2 regions of the Pseudomonas muyukensis genome follow, and region 1 is predicted to be linked to the other one. Evidence: predicted binding sites of a transcription regulator. Region 1 holds the regulator's gene; the other holds the start of a gene.
What was found. The regulator FliA, encoded in region 1, starts transcription of late flagellar genes. The targets are predictions, from matches to a motif close to CTAAAGTTTNNNNNNNNNNNGCCGNTAA.
Positions count from the first base shown of each region.

Region 2: the regulator FliA is predicted to act here: its motif matches at 8,700-8,727, upstream of motA (flagellar motor stator protein MotA).

Region 1 covers NZ_CP077073.1:4,526,628-4,541,653, reverse strand. Annotated here, with positions in the region: gene flhB (flagellar biosynthesis protein FlhB) at 1-430, shown strand, start outside; gene flhA (flagellar biosynthesis protein FlhA) at 1,406-3,535, shown strand; gene flhF (flagellar biosynthesis GTPase FlhF) at 3,547-4,860, shown strand; gene fleN (flagellar synthesis regulator FleN) at 4,975-5,808, shown strand; gene fliA (RNA polymerase sigma factor FliA) at 5,805-6,545, shown strand; gene KSS95_RS19930 (chemotaxis response regulator CheY) at 6,649-7,023, shown strand; gene KSS95_RS19925 (protein phosphatase CheZ) at 7,042-7,830, shown strand; gene KSS95_RS19920 (chemotaxis protein CheA) at 7,843-10,089, shown strand; gene KSS95_RS19915 (protein-glutamate methylesterase/protein-glutamine glutaminase) at 10,135-11,262, shown strand; gene KSS95_RS19910 (flagellar motor protein) at 11,262-12,002, shown strand; gene motD (flagellar motor protein MotD) at 12,006-12,863, shown strand; gene KSS95_RS19900 (ParA family protein) at 12,946-13,734, shown strand; gene KSS95_RS19895 (CheW domain-containing protein) at 13,734-14,660, shown strand; gene KSS95_RS19890 (chemotaxis protein CheW) at 14,728-15,026, shown strand, end outside.
Region 2 covers NZ_CP077073.1:1,212,980-1,228,203, reverse strand. Annotated here, with positions in the region: gene KSS95_RS05535 (N-acetylmuramoyl-L-alanine amidase) at 1-283, opposite strand, end outside; gene tsaE (tRNA (adenosine(37)-N6)-threonylcarbamoyltransferase complex ATPase subunit type 1 TsaE) at 296-769, opposite strand; gene KSS95_RS05525 (NAD(P)H-hydrate dehydratase) at 757-1,617, opposite strand; gene queG (tRNA epoxyqueuosine(34) reductase QueG) at 1,682-2,746, shown strand; gene KSS95_RS05515 (trimeric intracellular cation channel family protein) at 3,670-4,281, opposite strand; gene orn (oligoribonuclease) at 4,374-4,916, opposite strand; gene rsgA (small ribosomal subunit biogenesis GTPase RsgA) at 5,025-6,056, shown strand; gene KSS95_RS05500 (molecular chaperone Tir) at 6,187-6,666, shown strand; gene motB (flagellar motor protein MotB) at 6,770-7,780, opposite strand; gene motA (flagellar motor stator protein MotA) at 7,784-8,635, opposite strand; gene KSS95_RS05485 (HDOD domain-containing protein) at 8,766-10,298, shown strand; gene rhdA (thiosulfate sulfurtransferase) at 10,345-11,154, shown strand; gene asd (archaetidylserine decarboxylase) at 11,164-12,027, shown strand; gene serB (phosphoserine phosphatase SerB) at 12,210-13,424, opposite strand; gene KSS95_RS05465 (histidine kinase) at 13,560-15,017, shown strand.

The DNA of each region.
Region 1 (15,026 bases):
GCCTGAGGTCAAGCAGCGGATCCGGCAGTTGCAGCGGGAGATGTCGCAACGGCGGATGATGGCGGCGGTGCCGGAGGCCGACGTGATCATCACCAACCCGACCCATTATGCGGTGGCCTTGCAGTACGACCCCGAGAAGGGCGGCTCGGCGCCGTTGCTGCTGGCCAAGGGCACGGATTTCATGGCTTTGAAGATTCGCGAGATCGGGGTGGAGCACAAGGTGCAGATTCTCGAGTCGCCGGCCCTGGCGCGGGCGATCTACTATTCCACCGAGCTTGAGCAGGAGATTCCGGCGGGGCTTTACCTGGCGGTGGCGCAGGTGTTGGCTTATGTGTTCCAGATTCGGCAGTATCGGGCGGGGAGGGGTAAGGCGCCTGATCCGTTGAACAAGGATTTGCCGATTCCTGAGGATTTGCGGCGGGATAGTTGAGTTTGTTGTTTGTTGTTTGTTGTTTGTTGTTTGTTTTGCGAGTTGTATGCGCATTCATTTTCTATATCGACGCTTAGTCACCTTTCCGCCCTTACGGCGGGTCCCTTTTTGAAGGATCAAAAAGGAACCAAAAAATCCTCGCTCCATTCATCCGGCCCCTACGCTTCGCTCCGGGGTTCCCTCACTCCGGCCTTGCTCCCGGGAGGACCGCGCTGTAGGGCCCATCCTGGGCCCCAGCGCTTGACGGGCATCCATGCCCGTCACCTCCCTACGCAAGGCCTGCGTTCGGCCTCCTGAAGTCGCGAAGTTAGGGGCGGCGCCTGCACTGACGCAGCTAATCGCTAGTTGAATTAGGGGGAACTCTGGATCGCATCGCGGGGCAAGCCCGCTTCCACGCCAAGCCGATAAAGTGGCCAATCGTGGGAGTGGGCTTTACCCTCGATGGCGTCTGGACAAGCAACACAGTTCCAACTAACAAACCATAAATCTCTGCTCTTGATCTGCTCTTGATCTGCTCTTGAACTGCTCTTGATTTTGCTTCTAAGTGCGCGATAGCCCAGGCGCCGCCAATTGCGACTTCAGGAGGCCGAGCGGAGTTCTTGCGTAGTGGGGCGACGGCCATGGATGGCCGTCGAGCGCTGGGGCCCAGGATGGGCCCTACAGCGCGGTACCCACGGGAGCAAGAACGGAGCGAGGGAACCCCGGAGCGTAGCGTAGGGGCCGGATGAACGGAGCGGAACGGTTTTGCCTACTTTTGCCACGACAAAAGTAGGCCGCCGTAAGGGCGGAAGGGTGACTGTACGTCGGCACAGCAAATGAATGCGCATACAAAAGCCAAAACAATTCCCGACCCCGACCCCGCCCCCGCCCCCGCCCCCCAAGAAAATCCCCCATCCCCAAAAGTTGGAAAGCTTCTTGCAAAGGCAGCGCCAGGCGCCACACAGGCGTCAAAGTTTTGCTTGAAGAGGACTCGCGGTGGATCGCACTCAGTTAATCAGCAACGCCCGCAACAACCTGGCCGGTCTCGGCCGGGGCAACCTGGGCGTGCCGCTGCTGCTGCTGGTGATGTTGGCAATGATGATGTTGCCGATACCACCGTTCCTGCTCGACGTATTCTTCACCTTCAACATCGCCCTGTCGATCGTGGTCCTGCTGGTCTGCGTCTACGCCCTGCGTCCACTGGACTTCGCCGCGTTCCCCACCATCCTGCTGGTGGCGACCCTGCTGCGCCTGGCCCTCAACGTCGCCTCCACCCGCGTGGTCATGCTCCACGGCCAAGAAGGCCACGGCGCCGCCGGCAAGGTGATCCAGGCCTTCGGCGAAGTGGTGATCGGCGGCAACTACGTCGTCGGTGCGGTGGTGTTCGCCATCCTCATGATCATCAACTTCGTGGTGGTGACCAAGGGCGCCGGGCGCATCTCCGAGGTCAGCGCGCGCTTCACCCTCGACGCCATGCCCGGCAAGCAGATGGCCATCGACGCCGACCTCAACGCCGGCCTGATCGACCAGGTCCAGGCCAAGGCCCGTCGCGCCGAAGTCGCCCAGGAAGCCGAGTTCTACGGCTCGATGGACGGTGCCAGCAAGTTCGTGCGCGGTGACGCCATCGCCGGCCTGTTGATCCTGTTCATCAACCTGATCGGCGGCATGCTCATCGGCATGCTGCAACACGGCATGACCTTCGGCGACGCCGGCAAGGTCTACGCCCTGCTGACCATCGGTGACGGTTTGGTGGCGCAGTTGCCATCGCTGCTGCTGTCCACCGCCGCCGCGATCATGGTCACCCGCGCCTCGGGCTCCGAGGACATGGGCAAGTTGATCAACCGGCAGATGTTCGATTCGCCCAAGGCCCTGGCGGTTTCCGGGGCGCTGATGATCGTCATGGGCCTGGTGCCAGGCATGCCCCACGTTGCCTTCCTCAGCCTCGGGGCATTGGCCGGTGGGGGGGCTTATCTGGTCTGGAAGAAGCAGCAGAAGGCCAAGGTGGTTGCGCTGGAGGAAGCCCAGCGCCAGCAGGATCTGCTGCCCTCGCCGCAGCGCGCCATGGAAACCAAGGAGCTGGGCTGGGACGACGTCACCCCCATCGACATGATCGGCCTGGAGGTCGGTTACCGCCTGATCCCGCTGGTCGACCGCAATCAGGGTGGCCAGCTGCTGGCGCGCATCAAGGGCGTGCGCAAGAAGCTTTCCCAGGACCTGGGCTTCCTCATGCCCACCGTGCATATTCGCGACAACCTCGACCTGGCCCCCAGCGCCTACCGCCTGACCCTGATGGGGGTGATCCTGGCCGAGGCCGAGATCTATCCGGACCGGGAGCTGGCGATCAACCCCGGCCAGGTGTTCGGCACCCTCAACGGCATCGCCGCGCACGACCCGGCATTCGGCCTGGAGGCGGTGTGGATCGACGTTGGCCAGCGCGCCCAGGCGCAGTCGCTGGGCTACACCGTGGTGGACGCCAGTACCGTGGTCGCCACGCACCTCAACCAGATCCTGCAGAAGCACTGCCATGAACTGATCGGGCATGAGGAGGTGCAGCAATTGCTGCAGGTACTGGCCAAGGTCTCGCCGAAACTGGCCGAGGAAGTGGTGCCGGGTGTCATTTCCTTGTCGGGGCTGCTCAAGGTGTTGCAGGCGTTGCTTGCCGAGCAGGTGCCGGTGCGCGACATCCGCAGCATTGCCGAAGCCATCGCCAACAATGCGAACAAGAGTCAAGATACCGCCGCGCTGGTGGCGGTGGTGCGTGTCGGATTGTGTCGCGCCATCGTGCAAAGCATTGTCGGCGTTGAGTCCGAGCTGCCTGTGATCACCTTGGAGCCAAGGTTGGAACAGATTTTGCTCAATAGTTTGCAAAGGGCCGGGCAAGGTCAGGAAGACGGTGTTCTTCTTGAGCCGAGCATGGCCGAAAAGCTTCAGCGTTCGTTGATCGAAGCCGCCCAGCGCCAGGAAGTGCAGGGCCAGCCGGCCATCCTCCTGGTTGCCGGCCCGATCCGCGCCATGCTGTCGCGCTTCGGTCGCCTGGCTGTACCGAATTTGCATGTTTTGGCGTATCAGGAAATACCTGACAACAAGCAAGTCACCATCGTTGCCACCGTGGGCCCCAATGGCTGAGGTAGTGGGTTATGCAAGTTAAGCGTTTTTTCGCCGCCGATATGCGTCAGGCCATGAAGCTGGTCCGTGATGAGCTCGGCTCCGACGCCGCCATCATCGGCAATCGGCGCATCGCTGGCGGTGTCGAACTGACGGCTGCGCTGGACTACAAGCTGTCCGCCCTGGCCCCGCGCGTGCCCAACGTCGAGCTGGAGGACGAGCTGCGCAAGACCCAGTCGCGCATCGTCACCGCCCAGGCTGAGCTGAGCGGCCGTGGCGAAGCGGGCGAGGGTGGCAATCGCCAGCTGTTTGCCGGCCAGTCGCTGACCGCGTCCGAGCCGCTGATCGAGCCGCAGGTCGATGAACCCGCGCCAGTGGCCGCTCCGGCCGCGGCGGCGGTCGACCCACGCCTGTTCGATGCCATGCGCTTCGAGCTCAATGGCCTGCGCGAGCTGCTCGAAGTCCAGCTCGGTTCGCTGGCCTGGAGCCAACTGCAGGGCAGCAAGCCGCAGCAGGCCAATCTCTGGCGCCGTCTGCAGCGCCTGGGCCTGTCCGGTGGCCTGGCCCGCGAACTGCTCGAGCTCACCGCCGAAATCGAAGAGCCGCGCCAGGCCTGGCGCATGGTCCTGGCGCACCTGGCGCGGATGATCGACGTGCCCGAGATCGAGCCCATCGAAGAGGGTGGGGTAATTGCCATGGTCGGCCCGGCCGGCATGGGCAAGACCACCACCCTGGCCAAGCTGGCCGCACGCTATGTGCTCAAGTACGGCGCGAACAACCTGGCGCTGGTGAGCATGGACAGCTTCCGTATCGGCGCCCAGGAGCAGCTCAAGACCCTGGGGCGAATCCTCAATGTGCCGGTCACCTACGTCGACCCGGGCGAGTCGCTGGCCCAGGCCCTCGAGCCGCTGCTGCGCAAGCGCGTGGTGCTGATCGACACCGCCGGCCTGCAGGCCAGCGACCCGGCCCTGCGCATGCAACTGGAAACCCTGGCCGGGCGCGGTATCGCCGCGAAGAATTACCTGGTGCTGGCAACCACCAGCCAGAAACAGGTGCTCACTGCCGCCTACCACAGCTACAAGCGCTGTGGCCTGGCCGGGTGCATCCTGACCAAACTGGACGAAACGGCCTGCCTTGGCGAAGTGCTGAGCCTGGCCATCCGTCACGAACTGCCGGTGGCCTATCTGACCGATGGCCCGCGCATTCCCGACGACCTGCAATTACCGCGCAAGCACCAACTTGTGAGCCGCGCGGTCAGCGTGCAGCTGCAGGACGAGCCCAGCGACGAGGCCATGGCCGACATGTTCGCTGATCTGTACCACAACCCTGGCAAGCGCGCGGGTTGAGGGTGAATACTGTGCAAAGTACCTACATCATGGGGTTGTCCGGCCGGACCGTGGCCTTGACTGTTCAGCCCCTCATGTGGCCTGGGTCCAAGCGAGACAAGGTAAAGAACAGACATGGGTAGCATGCATCCCGTACAGGTGATCGCCGTGACCGGTGGCAAAGGTGGCGTCGGCAAGACTAACGTTTCAGTGAACCTGTCCCTGGCGCTGGCCGAGCTCGGCCGCCGGGTCATGTTGCTGGACGCCGACCTGGGCCTGGCCAATGTCGACGTGCTGCTGGGGCTCACGCCCAAGCGCACCCTCGCCGATGTCATCGAGGGCCGCTGCGAACTGCGCGACGTGCTGTTGCAGGGACCGGGCGGTGTGCGCATCGTGCCGGCGGCCTCCGGCACGCAAAGCATGGTGCACCTGGCGCCGGCGCAGCATGCCGGGCTGATCCAGGCCTTCAGCGAGATCGGCGACAACCTCGACGTGCTGGTGATCGATACCGCCGCGGGTATCGGTGACTCGGTGGTCAGCTTCGTTCGCGCCGCCCAGGAAGTGCTGCTGGTGGTGTGCGACGAACCCACCTCGATCACCGACGCCTACGCCCTGATCAAGCTGCTCAACCGCGACTACGGCATGAATCGGTTCCGCGTGCTGGCCAACATGGCCCAGAGCCCGCAGGAGGGTCGCAACCTTTTCGCCAAGTTGACCAAGGTCACGGATCGCTTCCTCGACGTCGCCCTACAATACGTTGGCGCCGTGCCTTACGACGAATGCGTGCGCAAGGCGGTGCAGAAGCAGCGGGCGGTCTATGAGGCCTTCCCTCGGTCCAAGTGCGCGCTGGCCTTCAAGGCCATTGCGCAGAAGGTCGACAGCTGGCCGCTGCCTGCCAACCCGCGGGGCCACCTGGAGTTCTTCGTCGAGCGCCTGGTGCAACCCACCAGCGCAGGGCCCGTGCTATGAACGCGAGCGGTTTCAAGATGTACAGCAAGGCGGCGAAGGACGCCCAGTACGAGCTGGTTGAACGCTACGCGCCGCTGGTCAAGCGCATCGCCTACCACTTGCTGGCCCGGTTGCCGGCCAATGTCCAGGTCGAGGACCTGATCCAGGCCGGCATGATCGGCCTGCTGGAAGTCGCCAACAAGTACGATGCCAGCAAGGGCGCCAGCTTCGAGACCTACGCCGGTATTCGGATCCGTGGCGCCATGCTCGACGAGGTGCGCAAGGGCGATTGGGCACCGCGTTCGGTGCACCGCAACACGCGCATGGTCAGCGATGCGATTCGCTGTGTTGAAGCAAAGACCGGTCGCGACGCTAAAGATCACGAGGTTGCTGCCGAACTCCAATTGAGTCTCGATGATTACTACGGGATTCTGAACGACACCTTGGGCAGCCGCCTGTTCAGTTTCGACGACCTGCTGCAGGACGGCGAACACGAAGGGCTGCACGAGGACGGAGCCAGTGGCCAGCTGGAGCCATCGCGGGACCTGGAGGACGAGCGCTTCCAGGCCGCCCTGGCCGATGCCATCGCCAACCTGCCGGAGCGCGAGCGCCTGGTCCTGGCGCTGTACTACGACGAAGAGCTGAACCTCAAGGAAATCGGTGAGGTGCTGGGGGTCAGCGAGTCGCGTGTCAGCCAGTTGCACAGCCAGTGCGCGGCACGTCTGCGCAGCCGTCTGGGTGAATGGCGGGCGCGTTGAGCCAAGGTTCGATGCAGTCGTATTTTGTGGTGCCGAATTGATTGACTGCGCGCTCGGCGCCGAGCGCGTTTAAGACTGCTTGGAGGTCTAATTGAACAAAGACATGAAAATCCTCATCGTTGACGACTTTTCGACGATGCGGCGGATCATCAAGAACCTGTTGCGTGATCTGGGCTTCACCAATACCGAAGAGGCCGACGACGGCACCACGGCGCTGCCGATGCTCGAAGCCGGGCATTACGACTTCCTGGTGACCGACTGGAACATGCCCGGCATGTCCGGTATCGACCTGCTGCGCAAGGTGCGTGCCCACGACCGTCTCAAGGGCATGCCCGTGCTGATGGTGACTGCCGAGGCCAAGCGCGACCAGATCATCGAAGCGGCCCAGGCCGGCGTCAATGGCTATGTGGTCAAGCCTTTCACCGCCCAGGTGCTCAAAGAAAAGATCGAGAAGATCTTCGAACGCGTCAACGGCTGAGTCACGTCAGGGGGCGCCATGGAGTCAATCAACAACTCGCTGGGTGAGTTCGAATCAACCCTGAAAAAGCATGCCCAGGAACTGGTCGAGAGCCTTGAGCGCGGCCGGTTCGGCGAGGCCGTGCAGCTGATCCACCAACTGAACCAGACCCGCGACCGCGGCCTGTACCAGGAGGTGGGCAAGCTTACCCGCGAGCTGCACAGCGCGATCGTCAGCTTCCAGATCGACCCGGCGATGCCGCAGGCCGAGGAAGTCTCGCAGATCACCGATGCCACCGAGCGCCTCTCCTACGTGGTGCGCCTCACCGAAGGTGCCGCCAACCGCACCATGGACCTGGTGGAGGAGAGCACCCCGGTGCTCAATGCACTGGCGAGCGAGGCGCAGGACCTGTCCGCCGACTGGCAGCGCTTCATGCGCCGCGAAGTGGCGGCGCCGGAATTCCGCGAGCTGGTCAAGCGCGTCGACAGTTTCCTGACGCACAGTGCCGAAGGCAACCGCAAGGTCTCGGGCCACCTCAACGACATTCTGCTGGCTCAGGACTATCAGGACCTGACCGGCCAGGTGATCAAGCGGGTAACCGCGCTGGTCACCGAAGTAGAAAGCAATCTGCTCAAGCTCGTGCTGATGGCCAGTCAGGTCGACCGCTTTGCCGGCATCGAACATGACCACCAGCAGCTGCGTGCTGAAAAAGATCAAGAAAAACATCCGACTCGGGGTGAAGGTCCGCAGATTCATGCCGATAAGCGTGAAGACGTCGTGTCCGGTCAGGACGATGTCGATGATCTGCTGTCCAGCCTGGGTTTTTAAGGAGCACGTTTAATGAGCTTCGGCGCCGATGAAGAAATCCTCCAGGATTTCCTGGTAGAAGCCGGCGAAATCCTCGAGCAACTGTCCGAGCAACTGGTCGAGCTGGAAAGCCGGCCCGATGACGCGGACCTGCTCAATGCGATTTTCCGCGGTTTCCACACTGTAAAAGGGGGCGCCGGCTTCCTCCAGCTCAACGAGCTGGTGGAGTGCTGCCATATCGCCGAGAACGTGTTCGACATCCTGCGCAAAGGGGAGCGCCGGGTCGATGCCGAGCTGATGGACGTGGTGCTCGAGGCACTCGACACGGTCAACAGCATGTTCGGCCAGGTGCGCGAGCGCAGCGCCGTGACCCCGGCCACCCCGGAACTGCTGGCGGCGCTGTCGCGCCTGGCCGAGCCGGGTGGCGCCGAAGCACCGGCTGCAGTGGTCGAGGCCGAGCCGGTCGCCGAAGCAGCGGCCGCCGAGCCCGACATCACCGACACCGAGTTCGAGCAACTGCTCGATTCGCTGGATGCGGTCAAGGCCGAAGCAGCCGTTCACGAGCAGCTGCAAGGCGAGCAGGTCACAGGCGAGGGTGACGAAATCACCGACGCCGAGTTCGAGTCGCTGCTCGACCAGTTGCATGGCAAGGGCCAGTTCTCGGCTGAAGCGGCCGTCAGCGAGCCCGCGGCCGTGGCGCCGAGCAGCGACGAAATCACCGACGATGAGTTCGAATCGCTGCTCGACCAGTTGCACGGCAAGGGCACCTTTGCCGTCGACGCCCTGCCGGCGGCCGCAGCGCCCACCAGTGCCGCGCCAGTTGCCGCAGGCGACGAAAACATCAGCGAACACGAGTTCGAAGCGCTGCTGGACCAGCTGCACGGCAAGGGCAAGTTCTCCGGCGACGCCGTCGCGGCCGAGGCCCCTGCCGCCGCCGTGACTGCCGCACCGGCGGCGCCCAAGGCCGAGGTCAAGCCGGTTGCCAAGCCAGCGCCGGCGCCTGCCGCCGCCGCACCGGCGCCTGCCGCCGCCGCACCGGCGCCTGCCGCCAAGCCTGCCGCGCCAGCCCGTGCGCCGGCCGCTGCCGCCGAGAAACATGGCGCCAGCGAAGCGGAAACCACCGTGCGGGTCGACACCGCGCGCCTGGACGAAATCATGAACATGGTCGGCGAACTGGTGCTGGTGCGTAACCGCCTGGTGCGCCTGGGCCTGAACAGCGGCGACGAGGCCATGTCCAAGGCCGTGTCCAACCTCGACGTGGTCACCGCCGACCTGCAGACCGCGGTCATGAAGACCCGCATGCAGCCGATCAAGAAAGTCTTCGGCCGCTTCCCGCGCCTGGTCCGCGACCTGGCCCGCCAGCTCAAGAAAGAGATCAACCTGGAGCTGGTCGGTGAAGAGACCGACCTGGACAAGAACCTGGTCGAGGCCCTGGCCGACCCGTTGGTGCACCTGGTGCGCAACGCCGTCGACCATGGCGTCGAGATGCCCGACGAGCGCGAGGCCTCCGGCAAGGCGCGCACAGGCCGCGTGGTGCTGTCCGCCGAGCAGGAGGGCGACCACATCCTGCTGTCGATCTCCGACGACGGCAAGGGCATGGACCCCAGCGTGCTGCGGGCCAAGGCCGTGGAAAAGGGCCTGATGGACAAGGACGCGGCCGACCGCCTGAGCGAGTCGGACTGCTACAACCTGATCTTCGCCCCGGGTTTCTCGACCAAGACCGAGATTTCCGACGTGTCCGGCCGCGGCGTCGGCATGGACGTGGTGAAGACCAAGATTTCCCAGCTCAACGGCTCGATCAACATCTTCTCGGCCAAGGGCCAGGGCTCGAAGATCGTCATCAAGGTGCCGCTGACCCTGGCGATCATGCCGACGCTGATGGTAATGCTGGCCAACCAGGCGTTTGCCTTCCCGCTGGTCAACGTCAACGAGATTTTCCACCTCGACCTGTCGCGCACCAACGTGGTCGACGGCCAGGAAGTGGTGATCGTGCGCGACAAGGCGCTGCCGCTGTTCTACCTCAAGCGCTGGCTGGTCCAGGACCACGAGCACGAAGAGCAGCACGAAGGCCATGTGGTGATCCTGTCGGTTGGCACCCAGCGCATCGGCTTCGTCGTCGACCAGCTGGTCGGCCAGGAAGAAGTGGTGATCAAGCCGCTGGGCAAGATGCTGCAGGGGACCCCGGGCATGTCCGGCGCCACCATCACCGGTGACGGGCGCATTGCGCTGATCCTCGACGTACCGAGCATGCTCAAGCGTTACGCCGCCCGGCGTATTTGATTTCGGTGGCGCGCCCAGGCGGGTGCGCCGCCTAATGGAGTGTTTATGGCAGTCAAGGTCCTGGTGGTGGATGATTCCGGTTTCTTCCGCCGCCGTGTCTCGGAAATTCTCTCGGCGGACCCGACGATCCAGGTCGTGGGCACCGCGACCAACGGCAAGGAAGCGATCGACCAGGCGCAGGCGCTCAAGCCCGATGTCATCACCATGGACTACGAAATGCCCATGATGGACGGCATCACCGCGGTGCGGCACATCATGCAGCGCTGCCCGACGCCGGTGCTGATGTTCTCCTCGCTGACCCACGAAGGCGCCCGGGTTACCCTCGATGCGCTGGACGCCGGCGCGGTCGACTACCTGCCGAAGAACTTCGAGGACATCTCGCGCAACCCCGAGAAGGTCAAGCAGATGCTGTGCGAGAAGGTCCACACCATCTCGCGCAGCAACCGCCGTTTCAGCGCCTATGCCGCCCCGGCCCCGGCCGCCGCGCCCGCTGCGGCCAGCAGCCATGCCCCGGCCAGCAGCTTGGCCAGCAGCGCCCCGGCGCGTACCGCCGCCGCCTCGGCCCGAGCCGCGGCACCGGCTGGCGCGCACTCGCCGGCGCCCAAGCGCAAGCCTTACAAGTTGGTGGCCATTGGTACCTCCACCGGCGGCCCGGTGGCCCTGCAGCGCGTGCTGACGCAACTGCCGGCCAGTTTCCCGGCGCCGATCGTGCTGATCCAGCACATGCCGGCGGCTTTCACCAAGGCTTTTGCCGAGCGTCTCGACAAGCTGTGCAAGATCAGCGTCAAGGAAGCCGAGGACGGTGACGTGCTGCGCCCAGGCCTGGCGCTGCTGGCCCCCGGTGGCAAGCAGATGATGGTCGACGGCCGTGGCACGGTGAAGATCCTGCCGGGCGATGAGCGCCTGAACTACAAGCCTTGCGTCGACATCACCTTCGGTTCGGCGGCCAAGTCCTATGGCGACAAGGTGCTCTCGGTGGTGCTCACCGGCATGGGCGCCGACGGCCGCGAGGGCGCGCGCCTGCTCAAGCAGGGCGGCAGCACCGTGTGGGCGCAGGATGAAGCCAGCTGCGTGATCTATGGCATGCCCATGGCCATCGTCAAGGCCAACCTGGCCGATGCCGTGTACAGCCTGGACGAAATCGGCAAGCACCTGGTCGAGGCGTGCGTCTGATGGATGTCCTCAGCCTTATCGGCCTGATCCTCGCCTTTGTCGCCATCGTCGGCGGCAACTTCCTCGAGGGTGGCCACGTTGGCGCGCTGCTCAACGGCCCGGCCGCGCTGATCGTGCTGGGCGGTACGCTGGCGGCGGCGCTGCTGCAGTCGCCGCTGTCGTCGTTCAAGCGCGCCTTGCAGATCGTGCGCTGGATCTTCTTCCCGCCACGGGTCGACCTGGTGGGCGGCATCGACCGGGTGGTGAACTGGAGCCTGACCGCGCGCAAGGAAGGCCTGCTGGGCCTGGAAGGCGTGGCCGACGCCGAGCCCGACCCTTATGCGCGCAAGGGCCTGCAACTGCTGGTCGATGGCGCCGAGCCGGAAGCCATCCGCAGCATCCTCGAAGTCGACTTCCTGACCCAGGAAGCCCGTGACATCCAGGCTGCCAAGGTGTTCGAGAGCATGGGCGGCTACGCGCCGACCATCGGCATCATCGGCGCGGTCATGGGCCTGATCCACGTGATGGGCAACCTGGCCGACCCGTCGCAGCTGGGCAACGGCATCGCCGTGGCCTTCGTCGCCACCATCTATGGCGTGGCCAGCGCCAACCTGATCCTGCTGCCGATCGCCAACAAGCTCAAGGCCATCACCCTGCGCCAGTCGCGCTACCGTGAAATGCTCCTCGAGGGCCTGCTGTCGATCGCCGAAGGCGAGAACCCGCGCTCGATCGAGCTGAAGCTGCAAGGCTTCATGGAGTAAGCCATGGCCCGCCGTCGTCATACCGAGGAACATGAAAACCACGAACGCTGGCTGGTGTCGTATGCCGACTTCATCACCCTGTTGTTCGCCTTCTTCGTGGTCATGTACTCGATCTCCTCGATCAACGAGGGTAAGTACAAGGTCATCTCCCAGGCGCTGATCGGGGTGTTCAACGACCCCGATCGGACCATGAAGCCGATCCCCATCGGCGAGGAGCGGCCATTGTCGGTGCGCCCGGCCGAGCCGTTGATCAAGGACAGCGAGCAGACCGACGCGGGCCTGGCGCAGAGTAGCGCCGACCCGCTCAAGACCATCAGCGACGATGTTCGCGATGCCTTCGGTGACCTGATCAAGTCCAACCAGATGACAGTGCGCGGCAACGAGCTGTGGGTCGAGATCGAGCTCAACTCCTCGCTGCTGTTTGCCAGTGCCGATGCCATGCCCAGCGATGTCGCCTTCGAGATCATCGAGAAGGTGGCGAAGATCCTCAAGCCGTTCGCCAACCCGGTGCACGTCGAGGGCTTCACCGACAACCTGCCGATCCGCACCGCCCAGTACCCGACCAACTGGGAACTGTCCTCGGCGCGGGCGGCGAGCATCGTCCGCCTGTTGGCCATGGAAGGGGTCAACCCGGCGCGCATGGCCTCGGTGGGCTACGGCGAGTACCAGCCGGTGGCCAGCAACGACAGTGCCGAGGGCCGCGCGCGCAACCGCCGCGTGGTCCTGGTGATTTCGCGCAACCTCGAGGTACGTCGCAGCCTGACCGGCAGCGGCAGCGCCAATGCCACCCCCGATGCCGCGCTGCGCCGGGCTGGCACACAAAGTGCACCAGCCACGCCTGCATCGGTGGCGGGGCAATAACTCGTCAATTCTCTGTCGCCGCGTGCCTGTGGGAGCCGGTTTCCACAGGGTTCGGCGACATTAACGAGTCAAGAGTTGTCCTATGAGAGTCTGGGCAGTAGCCAATCAAAAAGGTGGCGTCGGCAAGACCACCACCACCATCGCTCTGGCCGGCCTGCTGGCCGAGGCGGGCAAGCGCGTGGTCGTGGTCGACCTGGACCCCCACGGCTCGATGACCAGCTACTTCGGGCATAACCCCGACGCGCTCGAGCACAGTTGCTATGACCTGTTCCTGCACAAGGGCACGGTGCCCGAGGGCCTGCCGGGCCAACTGCTGCTGCCCACCAGCGACGAGCGCATCTCGCTGCTGCCGTCGAGCACCGCGTTGGCGGTGCTCGAGCGCCAGTCGCCAGGGCAGAGCGGCCTGGGCCTGGTGATCGCCAAGAGTCTGGCGCAGCTGTGGCAGGATTTCGACTTCGCCTTGATCGACAGCCCGCCCTTGCTCGGCGTGCTGATGGTCAACGCCCTGGCCGCCAGCCAGCAACTGGTGATCCCGGTGCAGACCGAGTTCCTTGCGGTCAAGGGCCTGGAGCGCATGGTCGGGACCCTGGGCATGATCAACCGCTCGCGCAAGCAGGCGCTGCCGTATCAGATCGTGCCCACGCTGTTCGACCGCCGTACCCAGGCCTCGCTGGGCACCCTGAAAGTGCTGCGCGACACCTATGGCGAGCAGGTCTGGCAGGGTTACATCCCGGTTGACACGCGCCTGCGCGACGCCAGCCGCAACGGTGTCACGCCGTCGCAGTTCGACGGCAAGAGCCGTGGTGTGGTGGCCTACCGGGCGCTGCTCAAGCACCTGCTTACCTACCGCTCTGCGTTGCAGGTGGCGTGATGAACCAGGCGCGGCCTATCACCAGCAAGCCCCAGATGGCCCTGCAGTCCTACCTCGATGGGTTGCTGCAGGAGGCCACCGAAATATTCGACCTGCCGGAGCATGCACCGGCAGTCAGCGCGCCGGCGATCGAAGCGGCGCCCAGCGATGAATTCGAGGCGGCCGTCCGTGAGGAGCAGGCCCGCGACGCCCAGCGTCAGGACGCGCCTGCGCCTGTGCCGGCACCGGCACGGCCTTTCGCCGAGCCGCACGCCAAGGTCCTGCCCACTGTTCTGCCCCCGGCGCCCCCTGTAGAGGCGCCGGTGGTCAGCGTGGTGGCAACCACCCAGGTGGCCGAAGCCAGCATTGCGCTACCCAGCGAAGCCCCGGCCGCCGAGCTGGTGGTGCCACTGGTCGAACTGCAGGCCCCGGTCGCGCCTGCTGCGCCGACCCCACCGGCCACGGTCGATGGGCGTCCGGCCTGGGCCGCCGAGCCGTTCGAATGCTTGCTGTTCGACGTGGCCGGCCTGACCCTGGCGGTCCCCCTGGTCTGCCTCGGTTCGATCTACACCCTGGCCGGGCAGGAGCTGACACCGCTGTTCGGCCAGCCGGACTGGTTCCTCGGCATCCTCACGTGCCAGGCGGGCAACCTCAAGGTGCTGGATACGGCGCGTTGGGTCATGCCCGACCGCTACCGCGACGATTTTCGCCAGGGCCTGCAGTACGTGATTTCCGTGCAGGGCTACGAATGGGGCCTGGCGGTACACCAGGTCAGCCGTTCGCTGCGCCTGGACCCGGCCGAGATCAAGTGGCGCAGCCAACGCGGCCAGCGTCCGTGGCTGGCGGGCACGGTGATCGAACACATGTGCGCGCTGCTCGATGTGGCCGAACTGGCCGAGCTGATCGCCAGTGGCGCGGTCAAGCAGATGAACACCAAACACAACTGAATCAACGCCGCTACTGCCGCGGCTACACAGAGCACACCGCCAAAGGCGGATTTAGAGGGCTAGGGGAATGAAAAAGTCGTCTGCACAAGGTTCCGAAGATCCGATCCTGCAATGGGTCACCTTCCGTCTGGACAACGAGTCCTACGGCATCAATGTGATGCAGGTGCAGGAAGTGTTGCGCTACACCGAGATCGCCCCGGTACCGGGCGCACCGAGCTACGTGCTGGGCATCATCAACCTGCGCGGCAACGTGGTGACGGTGATCGACACCCGCCAGCGCTTCGGCCTGATGTCCAGCGAAGTCACCGACAACACCCGCATCGTCATCATCGAGGCGGACAAGCAGGTGGTCGGTATCCTCGTCGA
Region 2 (15,224 bases), 2.2 Mb from region 1:
TGGGCGTGCGCTGCGCCGAGCGCACGCTGGTGATCGGCGTGTTCGAAGTGGAGACGTTCAGCGGCGCACCGAGGGTGGCGCCGTTGATGTCGATCACCAGGCGATCGGGTGCGGTCAGGGTGAAGACGCTGTGCTGCACAGGCCCGGACAGGTCGAAGACCAGCCGCGTGTTGTCCGGAGCGCGCCACAGGCGCATGCTCTTGACTTGAGTGACGGCCAGAGCGTCAACGGTCACCGCGGTCAGCAGCAGCCCAACGACAGCGACCAGTGCGCGTATGCGCATACCTTTCCCCACTTACTGTTTGAATTCTTCGGCCAGAACGGCACACCAGGATTCGCCGCGTGCCCCCTGCGGCGACAGGTTAAGCGAACGTCCGCCCGCTTGCGGGCTTATGGTAATGGTCAGGTCGGGCTTTGGCAAAACGCCTGCGCCTTTATCGGGCCACTCGAACAGGCACAGCGCATCGCCCTCGAAATAGTCGCGGATGCCCAGGTACTCGAGCTCCTCCGGGTCGACCAGGCGATACAGGTCGAAGTGGAAGGCACGGATATCGCCGATTTCGTAGGGTTCGACCACGGTAAAGGTCGGGCTTTTCACCGGCCCCTGGTGGCCCAGGCCACGAATCAGGCCACGTGACAATGTGGTCTTGCCGGCGCCCAGGTCGCCTTCGAGAAAAATCACGCCATGACCGCCGGTCACTTTGGCCAGCTTCGCGCCAAAGGCGACGGTGGCTGGCTCGTCGGCCAGAAACAGGGTTACACCTGACACGCTGAATGCTCCTCCAATAACGCTCTAATGACCGGCACCAGATCACTGGCTGCCAGCCCTCTACCTTTAACGCCCAGGCGCTCGCCGGCGCAGGCATGCAGCCATACGCCCAGGCACGCCGCCTGCCAGGCTTGCAGCCCTTGCGCCAGCAGCGCGGCCAACACCCCGGTCAGCACATCGCCGAGCCCGGCACCGGCCATGGCCGGGTGCCCCCGCTCGCACAGCGCCAGCTGGCCTGCGGGGTCGGCCACCAGGGTGCCGGCGCCCTTGAGCACGCACACGCTGGCATAGCGGCGCGCCAGCTTGCGCGCGGCCCCTGCCCGGTCAGCCTGCACCGCCTCGGTGGAGATGCCCAGCAGCCGCGCCGCCTCCCCGGGGTGCGGGGTGAGGATGCTGGCACTGGGCAACGCCAACGGCGTGCGCGCCAGCAGGTTGAGCGCATCGGCGTCCCACACCTGCGGTTGCTGCGCGTTGGCCACCGCCGACAGCAGGCTGCGGCCCCAGGCTGCCTGGCCAAGCCCGGGGCCGACCACCAGCACCGTGGCGCGCTCGAGCGCGGCCATCAGCTGGTTGGCCGAGCTTGCGCCCAGCCACATGGTCTCGGGCAGGCGGGTAAGGCCGGCGGCCACGTGCTCGGGGCGGGTTGCCACGCTGACCAGCCCGGCACCGCAACGCAGCGCCGCCTCAGCGCTGAGCATCACCGCGCCGCCCGTGCCGAGGTCACCACCGACCACCAGCACATGGCCGAAGTCGCCCTTGTGGGCGTTCGCCGGGCGCGCCGCCAGGCCCGGCAGCGTGAGGCTACTGAGGATGTGCGGGGCATTCTGTGGGTGTTTGGTCTGAGGCATGGGGTCAAAGGCTCCGATGTCTGGCAGAATTATACGCACCTCCGCCTGTAATGCCTGCACATCCATGTCCGCCGACCTCCCAGATATCGCCACACTGGCCCAATCGATCAAGGATTGGGGCCGCGAACTCGGTTTTGCCCATGTCGGCATTGCCGGCGTCGAGCTTGGCGAGCACGAACAGCACCTGCAGCGTTGGCTGGCGGCTGGCTACAACGGCGAAATGGAGTACATGGGTGACCATGGCACCAAGCGTTCGCGCCCGGCCGAGCTGATTCCGGGCACTGTGCGGGTGATTTCGCTGCGCATGGACTACCTGCCTGGCGACACGCAGATGGCCCAGCGCCTGGCGCAGCCGGAGAAGGCCTATATCTCGCGCTACGCCCTGGGCCGCGACTACCACAAGCTGGTGCGCAAGCGCGTGCAGCACTTCGCCGATCGTATCCAGGAGGCCATCGGCCCGTTCGGCTACCGTGCCTTCGTCGACAGCGCGCCGGTGCTGGAGAAGGCCTTGGCGCAGGAGGCGGGTCTTGGCTGGATCGGCAAGAACACGTTGTTGCTCAACCGCAAGGCGGGTAGCTACTTCTTTCTTGCCGAGCTGTTCGTCGACCTGCCGCTGCCGATCGATGGCATCCAGGGCAGCGACCACTGCGGCCGCTGCCAGGCGTGCCTGGACATCTGCCCGACCCAGGCCTTTGTCGGGCCTTACCAGCTCGATGCGCGGCGTTGCATCTCGTACCTGACGATCGAGCTGCGCGGTGCCATTCCACTGGAGCTGCGGCCGTTGATCGGCAACCGGGTGTTCGGTTGCGACGATTGCCAGATCGTCTGTCCGTGGAACCGTTTCGCCAAGACCACTGCCGAAGATGACTTCATTCCCCGCCGGGGGCTGGACAATATCGAGCTGGCCGAGCTGTTCCTGTGGGATGAAAAGCGCTTTCTCGGCTGCACCGAGGGCTCGCCCTTGCGTCGGGCGGGGTATGAACGGTTCCTGCGCAACCTTGCGGTGGGGCTTGGCAACGCGCCGTCGACCATTCCCGTGGTGGAGGCGCTGAAGACGCGGCGGGATGATCCGTCGGTGCTGGTACGCGAGCATGTAGAGTGGGCGCTGGCCCGCCACAACGCCCTTTAACCCCCCCCCCCGCAGCCACCCCACTCCGCCGCTTTGGCTTTGGCTTTGGCTTTGGCTTTGTCGATCAAGAGGTTAACGCCACATCCCGCTAGCGTCAGCTGCGCCAGTGCAGGCGCCGCCCGTAACTTCGCGACTTCAGGAGGCCGAACGCAGGCCTTGCGTAGGGAGGTGACGGGCATGGATGCCCGTCAAGCGCTGGGGCCCAGGATGGGCCCTACAGCGCGGTCCTCCCGGGAGCAAGGCCGGAGTGAGGGAACCCGGAGCGGAGCGTAGGGCCGGATGAATGGAGCGCAGCGTTTTTTGGTTACTTTTTGTCGCGTTTGACAAAAAGTGACTCGCCGTAAGGGCGAAAAGGTGATTAAGCGTCGATATAGCCAATGAATGCGCTTACTTCTGTGAATACCCACGCCGATCGACTTTGACTTTGACTTTGACTTTGACTTTGACTTTGACTTTGACTTTGACTTTCAGAGCGTGAGTTTTGAAAGTTATACGCGCATTCATTGGCGATGGCGACGCATAGTCACCTTTCCGCCCTTACGGCGGGTCCCTTTTTGAAGGATCAAAAAGGAACCAAAAAATCCTCGCTCCATTCATCCGGCCCCTACGCTTCGCTCCGGGGTCCCCTCGCTCCGTTCTTGCTCCCGTGGGTACCGCGCTGTACGCCCCATCCTGGGGCGCAGCGCTCGACGGCCATCCATGGCCGTCGCCCCACTACGCAAGAACTCCGCTCGGCCTCCTGAAGTCGCAATTGGCGGCGCCTGAACTATCGCGCGCGTAGAAGCAAAATCAAAAAACAGAGCAAGAGCAAGAGCAAAACCTTGAGTGGTTATCAAACGACTGCCGCGTTTCTACAGTGATGACCTCTCGCCGGCAAGCCGGCTCCTACGGGGAAACTGAAAAATTCAGCGTATTGCCCGAGGTTACTGTTGATCGTTGTAATGAAACTTCGGCATTTCCCAATGAAACCGAATCGCCAACAATCGAACCAGAAAACCACCGAACAAGGTCAGGAGCATGGCCTGCTCCGCCGGCACCTTGAAGTAAACGCACCCCAGGTAGAACCACGCAGCCGCGAACGACACACTGGCGTACAGCTCCCGCCGAAACACCAATGGAATGTCGTTACAGAAGATATCCCGCAGGATCCCGCCAAACACCCCGGTGATCACCCCACTGATCGAAGCCACCAGGAACCCCTGCCCCATCTCCAGCGCCGTCATGCAGCCGATCAAGGTAAACGCCACCAACCCCAGGGCATCGAGCACCAGGAACAGCGAGCGCAGATGGCGCATCAAGGGCGCAATGAAGATCGTCAACAGCGCGGCAAAACTGGTCAGCACCAGGTACTCAGGGTGCTTCACCCAGGTCAGCGGATAATGCCCCAGCAGCACGTCGCGCACTGAGCCGCCGCCCAGCGCGGTAACGCAGGCGATCAGCACCACGCCGAACCAGTCCATGCCCCGTCGGCCGGCAGACAACGCGCCGGTCATGGCTTCAGCGGTGATGGCGATGAGGTAGAGCATCAACAACATGGTGCGGCCCCGAGCAGGAAAGGCGCGCAGTCTACCCAGTCAGGCGCGGCACCAAAAGGGGGCGCGCCGACGATCGTCGGCGCCCGGCAAGGTCAGACCTTGATGAAATGCTCACGGTAGTGACGCAGCTCGGCAATGGACTCGCGGATATCGTCCAGCGCCAGGTGGGTACCACCCTTCTTGAAGCTGTCACGCACCTCCGGCGCCCAGCGCGCAGCCAGCTCCTTGAGCGTGGAGACATCCAGGTTGCGGTAGTGGAAATAGTTTTCCAGCGCGCGCATGTGCCGGTAAAGGAAACGACGATCCTGGCAGATACTGTTGCCGCAGATCGGCGACTTGCCCTTCGGTACCCACTGCTCGAGGAAGGCAATGGTCTGCGCCTCGGCCTCGGCCATGCTCACCTTGCTCTCGCGCACACGCTGGGTCAGGCCCGAGGCGCCATGGGTGCGGGTGTTCCACTCGTCCATGCGCGCCAGCACTTCATCACTGTGGTGGATGGCGATCACCGGGCCTTCGGCCAGGGTGTTCAACTCGCTGTCGGTGACGATGGTGGCCATCTCGATGATGACGTCGCTGTCCGGATCCAGGCCGGTCATTTCCAGATCGATCCAGATCAGGTTCTGTGGGTTGTGCATGCAGGTGCTCCTCGAATAGCCCGTCATATTAGCCTAGCCAGGCGGCTCATGGGCGTAGCGTGCTAAACTGCCGCCGTTTTCTTTCTGCCCCGCCAACACGGAACCTTCATGGCCAAACGCCAGCTCAACCGCCGCCAGAACTGGCGCATCGAAAAGATCCAGGGCGAACGCGCCGCCCGCGCCGCCAAACGCGAGCAGCACGTGCTGCAAGAGCTGGAAGGCGGCGACCTGGGCCCAGAGCAACTGGGCCTGGTGATCGCCCACTTCGGTGTGCAGGTCGAGGTCGAGGCCCAGGACGGCGAAGCCGCCGGCCAGGTCTTCCGCTGCCACCTGCGGGCCAACCTGCCGGCGCTGGTCACCGGCGACCGCGTGGTCTGGCGCGCCGGCAACCAGGGCATCGGCGTGATCGTCGCGCAAATGCCACGCAGCACCGAGCTGTGCCGGCCGAACAACCATGGGCAGCTCAAGCCGGTGGCGGCCAACGTCGACCTGATCGTCATCGTCTTCGCCCCGGCCCCCGAGCCGCACCCCAACCTGATCGACCGCTACCTAGTGGCCGCCGAACATGCCGGCATCCGCCCGCTGCTGCTGCTGAACAAGGCCGACCTGATCGACGCCGACAACGGCCCGACCCTGCATGCCATGCTCGAGGTCTACCGTGGCCTGGGCTATCCGCTGCTGGAGGTCTCGGCGCACCAGGGCGACGGCATGCAACGCCTGCAACAGACGCTCGACGGCCATATCAGCGTGTTCGTCGGGCAATCGGGCGTGGGCAAGTCGTCGCTGGTCAACAGCCTGCTGCCCGAGGCCGGCACCCGGGTCGGCGACCTCTCGGAGTGGTCCGGCCAGGGTACCCACACCACCACCACCGCGCGCCTGTACCACTTCCCCAACGGTGGCGACCTGATCGACTCGCCGGGCATCCGCGAGTTCGGCCTCGGCCACGTCAGCCGCGATGACGTCGAAGATGGCTTCATCGAGTTCCGCGAGCTCATCGGCAACTGCCGCTTCCGCGACTGCAAGCACGACCGCGAGCCGGGCTGCGCGCTGTTGAAGGCCCTCGAGGACGGCAGCGTCACGCAGCAACGCATGAACAGCTATCGCTCGATCATCGCCAGCCTGCCGGAAGACAGCTACTAACCCCGCCCAAATGTAGGATGCATTACCGAGCGGTGTAAGACCGCTCCGGTTTTGCCGACACCTATTGTCCTGCTCCTGGCTTTCCTCGATGGTCATGGCTTGTCGGCCTGGATCAAGGAGGGCAACGCCAATGCCGGTCTTCATCAGCTATCGCCACGCAGAGCGGCTCGACGCCTTCATTCTCAACGAACGCCTGCTGCTCGAAGGCATCCCCACGCAACTGGTGCTGTTCGACAGCCAAGGGCAGACCTTCGACGACCTGCATGGCGGCTTTTGCCAGCAGATGGCCGATGCCACGCATTGGGTCGGGGTGCTGGCCGCAGGCGACCAGGAAGGCTGGTGGACGGCTTGGCTGCTGGGCGCAGCCGCGATGACCGGCCGGCGGGTGAGCTTCTATCTGGGCAGCCCGGGGGAAGTGCCTGAACGCCTGGGCAAATGGCCGGTCATGCGCGATCGCGGGCATATCGACCTGTTCGTCTGGGCCTACCACGACGAGCAGACATTCGGCCGGGGGATGCAAGCAGCGCTGCCGCGAGGCAGTGCCGCGGACCGCGACAATGCCGACTTCTTCCATGCCGACCTCAAGGCCAAGATCAGGCGCGGATTCTAGTGTGGCTCCCGCAGGAGCCGGCCTTGCCGGCGAACACCGGCACAGCCGGTGCCATCCAGCGCGTCGCCTGGATGCGCCAGCAAAGCTCGCGCCTACGGCGTCCTTACTGGTCCTTGGCCTCGTCCATCTTCAACACACCCTCCTCGAAGATGTTCAGCTTCTGGCGCAGCTCGCGCGGCTGCATCGGCGCATCCCCCGCCCCTGGCGCGGTTGCAGCGCCGGCAGGCGGCGCGGCATCGGCCGGCGGGGTCTTCTCTGGCGCGCCTTGCTCGCCCTCGATATCGCGCTGGGCCTTCTTGGTCAGGACGATGATATCGATGCGCCGGTTGACCGGGTTGAACGGGTTGGCCCGATCGAACAGCGACGACGACGCATAACCGACCACCCGCGCCACCTGCTCGTCCGGATAGCCACCGGCTACCAGTGCCCGACGGGCAGCGTTGGCGCGGTTGGCCGACAGCTCCCAGTTGCCGAAGTCGCCCGTGCCGGAATACGGCTTGGCGTCGGTATGGCCACTGATGCTGATCTTGTTCGGCACCGCCTTGATGGTGTCGGCCATCGCCAGCAGGATGTCCTCGAAGTACGGCTGCAGGCGCGCGCTGCCCAGGTCGAACATCGGCCGGTTCTCGGCATCCATGATCTGGATGCGCAGGCCGTCCTGGGTGATCTCGAACAGGATCTGGTCCTTGAACTTCTGCAGCTGCGGGTTTTCCTCGACCTTGTTCTGCAATTCTTGCAGCAACAGCTCCAGGCGTTCGCGCTCGACCTGCTCGGCCAGGGTCTCGACCTTGTCCTTGTCCAGCTGCAGGCTGGTATCAGGCGTCGGCTCGGACTTCTCTTCCGGGTTGATGGTCTTTTCCGGCGCCAGCTGCGGCGTGCCGCCCAGGTCGATGATGTACGGCGTGCCGCTCTCGGAGAAACCGATCGGGTCCTTGAAGTAGCCGGCGATGGCGATCTTCTGCTCGGGCGTGGCGGTGGACAGCAGCCACAGCACGAGGAAGAACGCCATCATCGCCGTGGCGAAGTCGGCGAAGGCGATCTTCCAGGCCCCGCCGTGGTGGCCGTCGCCAAAGCGCTTGACGCGCTTGACGATGATGGGCTGATTGTTCTCCATGGCTTAGCGACCGCGTACTGCTTGTTCCAGCTCGGCGAAGCTCGGACGGTGCGCCGGGAACAGCACCTTGCGCCCGAATTCCACGGCCAGCGATGGCGGCATGCCAGAGGCCGAAGCCACCAGCGAGGCCTTGATCGCCTCGTAGACGTTCAGCTCTTCCTTGGCGTCGTGGCGCAGGGCGTTGGCCAGCGGGCCGAAGAAGCCGTAGGCGGCAAGAATACCGAAGAAGGTACCGACCAGCGCCGCACCCACGTGCAGGCCGATGGACTTCTGGTCGCCGTCCCCCAGCGAGGCCATGGTCACCACGATGCCCAGTACCGCCGCGACGATACCGAAGCCGGGCATGCCGTCGGCGATGCCGGTGACCGCGTGCGACGGGTGCTCGAGCTCTTCCTTCATGCTCAGCAGCTCCATGTCGAACAAGCCTTCGAGCTCGTGGGGCGCCATGTTGCCGGTGGACATGATGCGCAGGTAGTCGCAGATGAACGCGGTCATGCGCTCGTCGCCGAGCACTGCGGGGTACTTGGCGAAGATCGGGCTGGCCGCCGCGTCCTCGATGTCGCCCTCGATGGCCATCATGCCTTCACGACGGCTCTTGTTGAGGATCTCGTACACCAGGCCCAGCACTTCCAGGTAGAAGGTGTGGGTGAAACGGGTGCCGAACATCTTCAGCGACTTCTTGATCACATGCATGGTCATGTAACCAGGGTTGGCCTGGAGGAACGCACCAAAGGCCGCGCCGCCGATGATCAGCACCTCGAACGGTTGGATCAGGGCCGCGATCTTGCCGTGGGAAAGCACGTAGCCGCCGAGCACGCTCGCGAATACGACGATGATGCCGATAATTTTAGCCATAAGTTGGAAGCACTTGCTGTCGTGGTCAGGATGGGGAACGGAAGCTTGAAAACTCTTCTTCTACTTATCGGCAGAACTGCGCCAGACTATAGCCACTCATTGCGAAAAGCCAGTTCGGACTGATGTCAATATGCCAATTGAAACCAAGGTGCCAAGTCAGGTTCCGTCGAGTCTAGAGGCCTGGGTAAAGCTGCTCGACGGGATTCGAGTACCCGTGCCCAAAGACAGCCACGACCGTGTTCTGCAGGCCATCAACGACAGCCGTCGATCCCTGCGCGACATTGCCGAACTGATGCAGGACAGCCCCGCGCTGGTGCTGTGCGTGATGCGCGAGGCCAACCATTCGGCCAATGCCAGCCAGGCCGAGCCCGCCGAAAGCCTGGAAATCGCCCTCAACCGCCTTGGCCTGGCCCGCACCAGCCAGTTGCTGGCGCGCCTGCCGGCGCTGCCGGGCGATGATATTCCGCCGGTGTTGCGCCAGTTCCTGTTGATCAGCCAGCACGCCACGCAGCAGGCCAATGGTCTGTTCGCCAGCCGCCTGGCGCGGCTGTGGCAGGAGATCCACTGGGGCAGCCTGCTGTTCCTTTCGCCGATGTGGCCGCTGGCCCTGGCCTACCCCAAGCTGCTCGACACCTGGGAACTGCGGGTCATCCACAAGGGCGAGGACGCCGCCGTGGTCGAGCAGGAGCTGTTCGGGGTGCGCCTGATGCTGCTGTGCCGCAGCCTGGCCGAACACTGGCGCCTGCCCGAGTGGGTCATCCAGGGCTATCGCCTGCTGCTCGAAGAGCGCGAGCAACTGGCCCAGGTGCTGGCCATCGCCCGCGAACAGGAGCCACTGGCACAGCAGCAGCGCCTGGATGAAGAGCCGGCCCTGCGCCGCTGGTTCAACCAGCCGCCGAACACCGTGCTGCTGGCCAACGGCCTGGCCCTGGCCGCCCAGGTTGGCTGGGACAACCCGCACCTGCTGCGCTGGCAGCTGCTCACCGCGCTGTACCTGCAAACCAGCCTGGACGACGTCCAGCAGCAGGTGCACCAGCAAGCCGCGGCGAGTGCCCGCCACCATGCCCGCCATGCCCTGTTCCACCCGGCCGAGGCACTGATCTGGCCTTGGCACCAGCGCCGTCCGCACCCGGACATGCTCACGCCACCACCGCCCAGCACCGAGGACCTCGGCCGCTGGCGCGCGCTGTGCCAGACCTTGCTGGCCCAGCCCAGCCCATTCAGCAACGGCGTGCACCTGGCCACCCAGGCCCGCGATGCCTTGCTGGCCTGCGGCATGCAACGGGTGATGCTGTTGAGCCTGGACAAGGCCAGCGACTACCTGCGCGTGCAGCAAACGGCCGGCCTGCCGAAAGAGGCCGCGGCCATGGCGCTGTCGCTGCCACAGCACAAACTGCTGCAAAAACTGATGAGCAAGGCCGGCCAGCTGCGCCTGACGCCAGACAACCATGCCCAGTTCAGCGCCTTGCTGCCGGCGCCGCTGCGCGCCTTCTTCCGTGGCGAACACTTGCTGCTGCGCTCGCTGGCGGTCGGCGACCAGGTGCTGATGCTGGCGGTGGCCGACCAGGCCGGCAAGCCCCTGGCCGATGTCAGCGTGCAGGCCTTCGGTAAAACCGCGCAATGCATCGAGCGCGCCCTGGCCACCTTCGGCAACCGCAATTGATGAGCCTTGCGCTACAATCGCCCCCTTTGCACCCTGGAGACCGTGGATGACTGACTTTTCCGGCTTGCCCCTGGTGATCGAACCCGGGGACCTGCTGCCGCGTCTGGATTCGCCGCAGTTGATCCTGGTCGATCTGACCAGCGTCAACCGCTACGGCAGCGGCCACATCCCCGGGGCCCGTTTCGTCGATCCCAAGCGCACCCAACTGGGCCAGCCACCGGCACCGGGCCTGCTGCCGGCCCGCGCCGACCTGGAAAAACTGTTCGGTGAGCTCGGCCACCGCGACGACGCGGTATACGTGGTGTACGACGACGAAGGCGGCGGCTGGGCCGGGCGCTTCATCTGGCTGCTCGACGTGATCGGCCACAAGGCCTACCACTACCTCAACGGCGGTATCCAGGCCTGGCCGGCGGACAAGCTGTCCACCGACACCCCCACCAGCGCGGGCGGCCCGGTCGCCCTGCACCTGCACCCGGAGCCAACCGCCACCCGTGAGTACCTGCAAAGCCGCCTGGGCGCCGCCGACCTGGTCATCTGGGACGCCCGCGGGCCGCTGGAGTACAGCGGCGAGAAGGTGCTCGCGGCCAAGGGTGGGCACATTCCCGGCGCGATCAACTTCGAGTGGACCGCCGGCATGGACCTCAACGACCACCTGCGCATCCGCAAGGACATCGCCGAAGTCCTGCAAAACCTGGGCATCACCCCCGACAAGGAAGTGATCACCCATTGCCAGACTCACCACCGCTCCGGTTTCACCTACCTCGTGGCCAAGGCCCTCGGCTACCCACGGGTCAAGGGCTACGCCGGTTCCTGGGGCGAATGGGGCAACCACCCCGACACGCCCGTCGAAGTTTAAGGACACTCAATGAAATCCCGTTTGTTCATCATCAGCCAGTACCTGCTGCCGCACCACCTGCTGTCGCGGCTGGCCGGCTGCGTCGCCGAGTGCCGCGCGCGCTGGTTCAAGAACGCCTTCACCGCCTGGTTCGCCAAGCGCTACCAGGTGAACATGTCCGAGGCGCTGGTCGAAGACCTCAGCGCCTACGAGCACTTCAACGCCTTCTTCACCCGCGCCCTCAAGCCCGGTGCCCGGCCGCTGGACGAAACACCTGGCGCGGTGCTCTGCCCGGCCGACGGCGCGGTCAGCCAGCTCGGCCCGATCGAGCATGGCCGCATCTTCCAGGCCAAGGGCCACGGCTACAGCGCTCTGGAGCTGCTGGGCGGCGACCCGGCCTTGGCCGCGCCGTTCATGGGCGGCGAGTTCGCCACCATTTACCTGTCGCCCAAGGACTACCACCGCGTGCACATGCCGCTGGCCGGCACCCTGCGCGAGATGGTCTACGTGCCGGGCCGGCTGTTCTCGGTCAACCAGACCACCGCCGAGAACGTGCCTGAGCTGTTCGCCCGCAACGAGCGCGTGGTGTGCCTGTTCGACACCGAGCGCGGACCGATGGCCGTGGTCCTGGTCGGCGCGATGATCGTTGCCTCGATCGAGACCGTCTGGGCCGGCTTGGTCACGCCACCGAAGCGTGAGCTGAAGACCTTCCGCTACGACGACGCCAGCCGTGCGCCAATCCACCTGGAAAAAGGCGCCGAACTGGGGCGCTTCAAGCTGGGTTCCACCGCCATCGTGCTGTTCGGGCCAGAGCAGGTGAAGTGGGCCGAGAGCCTGGGTGCCGGCTCCGCCGTGCGCATGGGTGAGTTGCTGGCGCAGCCGAGCCAGGCCTGACCATCCGCTAATAAAAAAAGCCCTGCATGATTCAAATCATGCAGGGCTTTTTTACCTTGGGATTGCAGGGAGGGCTTGGCCCTCCTTTCGCGACGCAAGGCCGCTCCTACAGGGGTACGCGATCATCTGTAGGAGCAGCCTTGTGCCGCGAACGGGCCGCAACGCGGCCCCAGGGATCAAGATCAAGCGCGCGCTTCGCGATCACGCACGCCGAGCAGATAAAGCACACCGTCCAGGCCCAAGGTCGAGATCGCCTGCTTGGCCGACTGACGCACCAGCGGTTTGGCGCGGAACGCCACGCCCAGGCCGGCCAGCGACAGCATCGGCAGGTCGTTGGCGCCATCGCCCACGGCTATCGTCTGCTCCAGTTGCAGGCCTTCTTCGCTGGCCAGCTGCTGCAGCAAGTCAGCCTTGCGCTGGGCGTCGACAATCGGCTCGACGGCAACGCCGGTCACCTTGCCATCGACCACTTCCAGCTCATTGGCGAACACATAGTCGATGCCCAGGCGCGCCTGCACCTGCTTGGCGAAGTAGGAGAAACCGCCAGAGAGGATCGCGGTCTTGTAGCCCAGGCGCTTGAGCTCGGCGAACAGGTGCTCGGCGCCCTCGGTCAGGCGCAGCGAGGCGCCGATCTGGTCAAGTACGCCCACATCCAGGCCCTTGAGCAGCGCCATGCGCTCCTTGAAACTGGCGCGGAAGTCCAGCTCGCCGCGCATGGCGCGCTCGGTGATCGCCGCCACCTGCTCGCCAACCCCGGCAGCCTTGGCCAACTCGTCGATCACCTCGGCCTCGATCAGCGTCGAGTCCATGTCGAACACCGCCAGGCGGCGATTGCGGCGGAACAGGTCGTCACGCTGGAAGGCGATGTCGATGTTCAATTCCTCGGACAATGCGAAGAACGCCGCACGCAGGGCCTGGGCGTCGCCTGGCTCGCCCCGCACGGAAATTTCCAGGGCCGACTTGCCCTTCTCGCTCGGCGCATCCAGCGCCACCCGTGCCGACAAGCGCTCGATGCGCTCGATGGTCAGGCCGGACTGGCTGATGATCGCGCTGACCCGCTGCAACTGCTGCGGGGTGACCCGGCGGCTGAGCAGGGTGACGATATGGCGGGCCTCGCCCTGGCTGTCGGCCCAGTGCTGGTAGTCGGCCTCGGAAATCGGCGTGTAGCGCGCCTGCAGGTTCAGCTCGTGGGCCTTGGCCTGCACGCTCTGCAGCAGCGCGGTGGCCACCTCGTTGTCGGGAATGTCGACCAGGATGCCGAACGACAGCGTGCCGTGCATCACCGCCAGGCCGATGTCGAGAATGTTCACACCGCCCTGGAGCAGGACGCCGGTGATGGCCGCGGTAAGACCTGGACGGTCTTCCCCAGTGATGTTGATCAGGACGATTTCGCGCAAGACCGGGCTCCAACTCGATGAAAAATGCGCATTCTACCGATTTTCCGTGACCATCGGGTGCCAACGCCACTTTGCCGACAAAACACGTATCGCTATACTGCGCAGCAACTTTCTCGCCATGAAGAGCCGCGCTCTGTGAACCGGCCCACGCCCGTCAAACCCGACAACTTCTTCCTGATGATCTACCGAGCCCTGAGCCAGCGCCGAATCCCCTTGGCCCTGCGTATCGCCAGCCACAATATTTTCCTGGTGGCCCTGGCCCTGGTGATCTATGCCTGCGTCATGGGCCTGCAGTTCAAGCAGGCCATGCATGAGCAGGCCGACGCCGTGGGCCAGAGCCTGACCACGCAGACAGCCACCTCGGCGACCGAACTGCTGGTGTCCAACGACATCCTCAGCCTCAACGTGCTGCTCGGCAACCTGGTGAAGAACCCGCTGGTGGCCCACGCCGCCATCTACAGCGTCGACAGCCGAATCCTCGCCGAGGCCGGCCAGCGCCCGCGCAACAGCCTGCTGGGCGAAGCCGAAGGCGTGTACCAGACCAAGATCACCTTCCAGGACGTGACCGCCGGCCAGCTGCGTATCAGCCTGGACATGAGCCAGTTCCAGCAGCCGATGCTGATCAGCCTGCAGAGCATGGGCATCCTTGCCGCCATCCTGCTGGCCCTGGCGCTGACCCTGAGCCTGCGCCTGGGTCGCTTCATCTCCACGCCGCTGCTGCAACTGCGCGTATGGCTGCGCGACCCGCACCCCTACACCCCGGCCATCGACCGCCAGGACGAAATCGGCGACCTTGCCCGCCAACTGCACGCGCGCCTGGCCCCGCCGCCGCCGCCGGAGCCCGAAATCGAGGACGAGGAGGACGACTTCGACGACCTGCCCGCGGCCAAACCGGCGCCGCGGGCGACGGCCGTGGCCCAGCCTCAGTCCCAGGCGCAGGAGGATGACGACGACGCCTTCGCCGACCTGATGGACGCGCAGAGCGAACCGGCCAAGCCGGCCGTGGTCGAGCCCGACGAGCCGCAGCACAGCGCCGTGCTGGCCGTGCAGCTAGGCTCCCAGGAGCAGCTGCGACGCCTGCCGCGCACGCGCCTGACCGAGCTGCTGGAGCGCTACCGCGACTGCCTGGACCAGGCCGCCTCGCTGTACGAAGGGGAAATCCACACCCTCAACGACGGCAGCACGCTGCTGTTGTTCCACAGCCGTGACAGCGGCGAAGACTACCTGACCAACGCCATCTGCTGCGGCGAACTGCTGCGCGCCCTGGGCCATGCCCTGCAGATCGAGGTGGCCGACAGCGGCATCACCCTGCAACTGCAGCTGGGCCTGGTGCTGGCCGACGACCTGCAGGGCCTGGACCAGGTCGAGCTGTTGATGACCGAGCAGGCTCAGGACGCCCTGGCCCTGTCGCAGCACAGCCGCAACCTGCTGCTGGTGGAGCGGCGCATCAGCGATGATGCCCTGGTACGCCAGCGCGCCCGCATCCGCCCGATCGCCAGCCCTGAGGGCGCCTGCTGCGTGGAACGCCTGATGGAGCCGTACCCGTCGATGCTCGAGCGCCAGCTGGCGCGGATGGACGAGCACCGCGCCTGAGATTTAGAGGTTGTGCGCTCCCTGTAGGAGCGGCCTTGTGTCGCGAAAGGGCCGCAGAGCGGCCCCAGCAATCTTGGCATCAACACTGAGATCCTGGGGCTGCTACGCAGCCCTTTCCGACCGGTACGACGCCTCGGCAAGGCCGCTCCTACAGGGGATCGTCCACAGCCCACAAAAAAGCCCGCATCGCTGCGGGCTTTTTTGTGG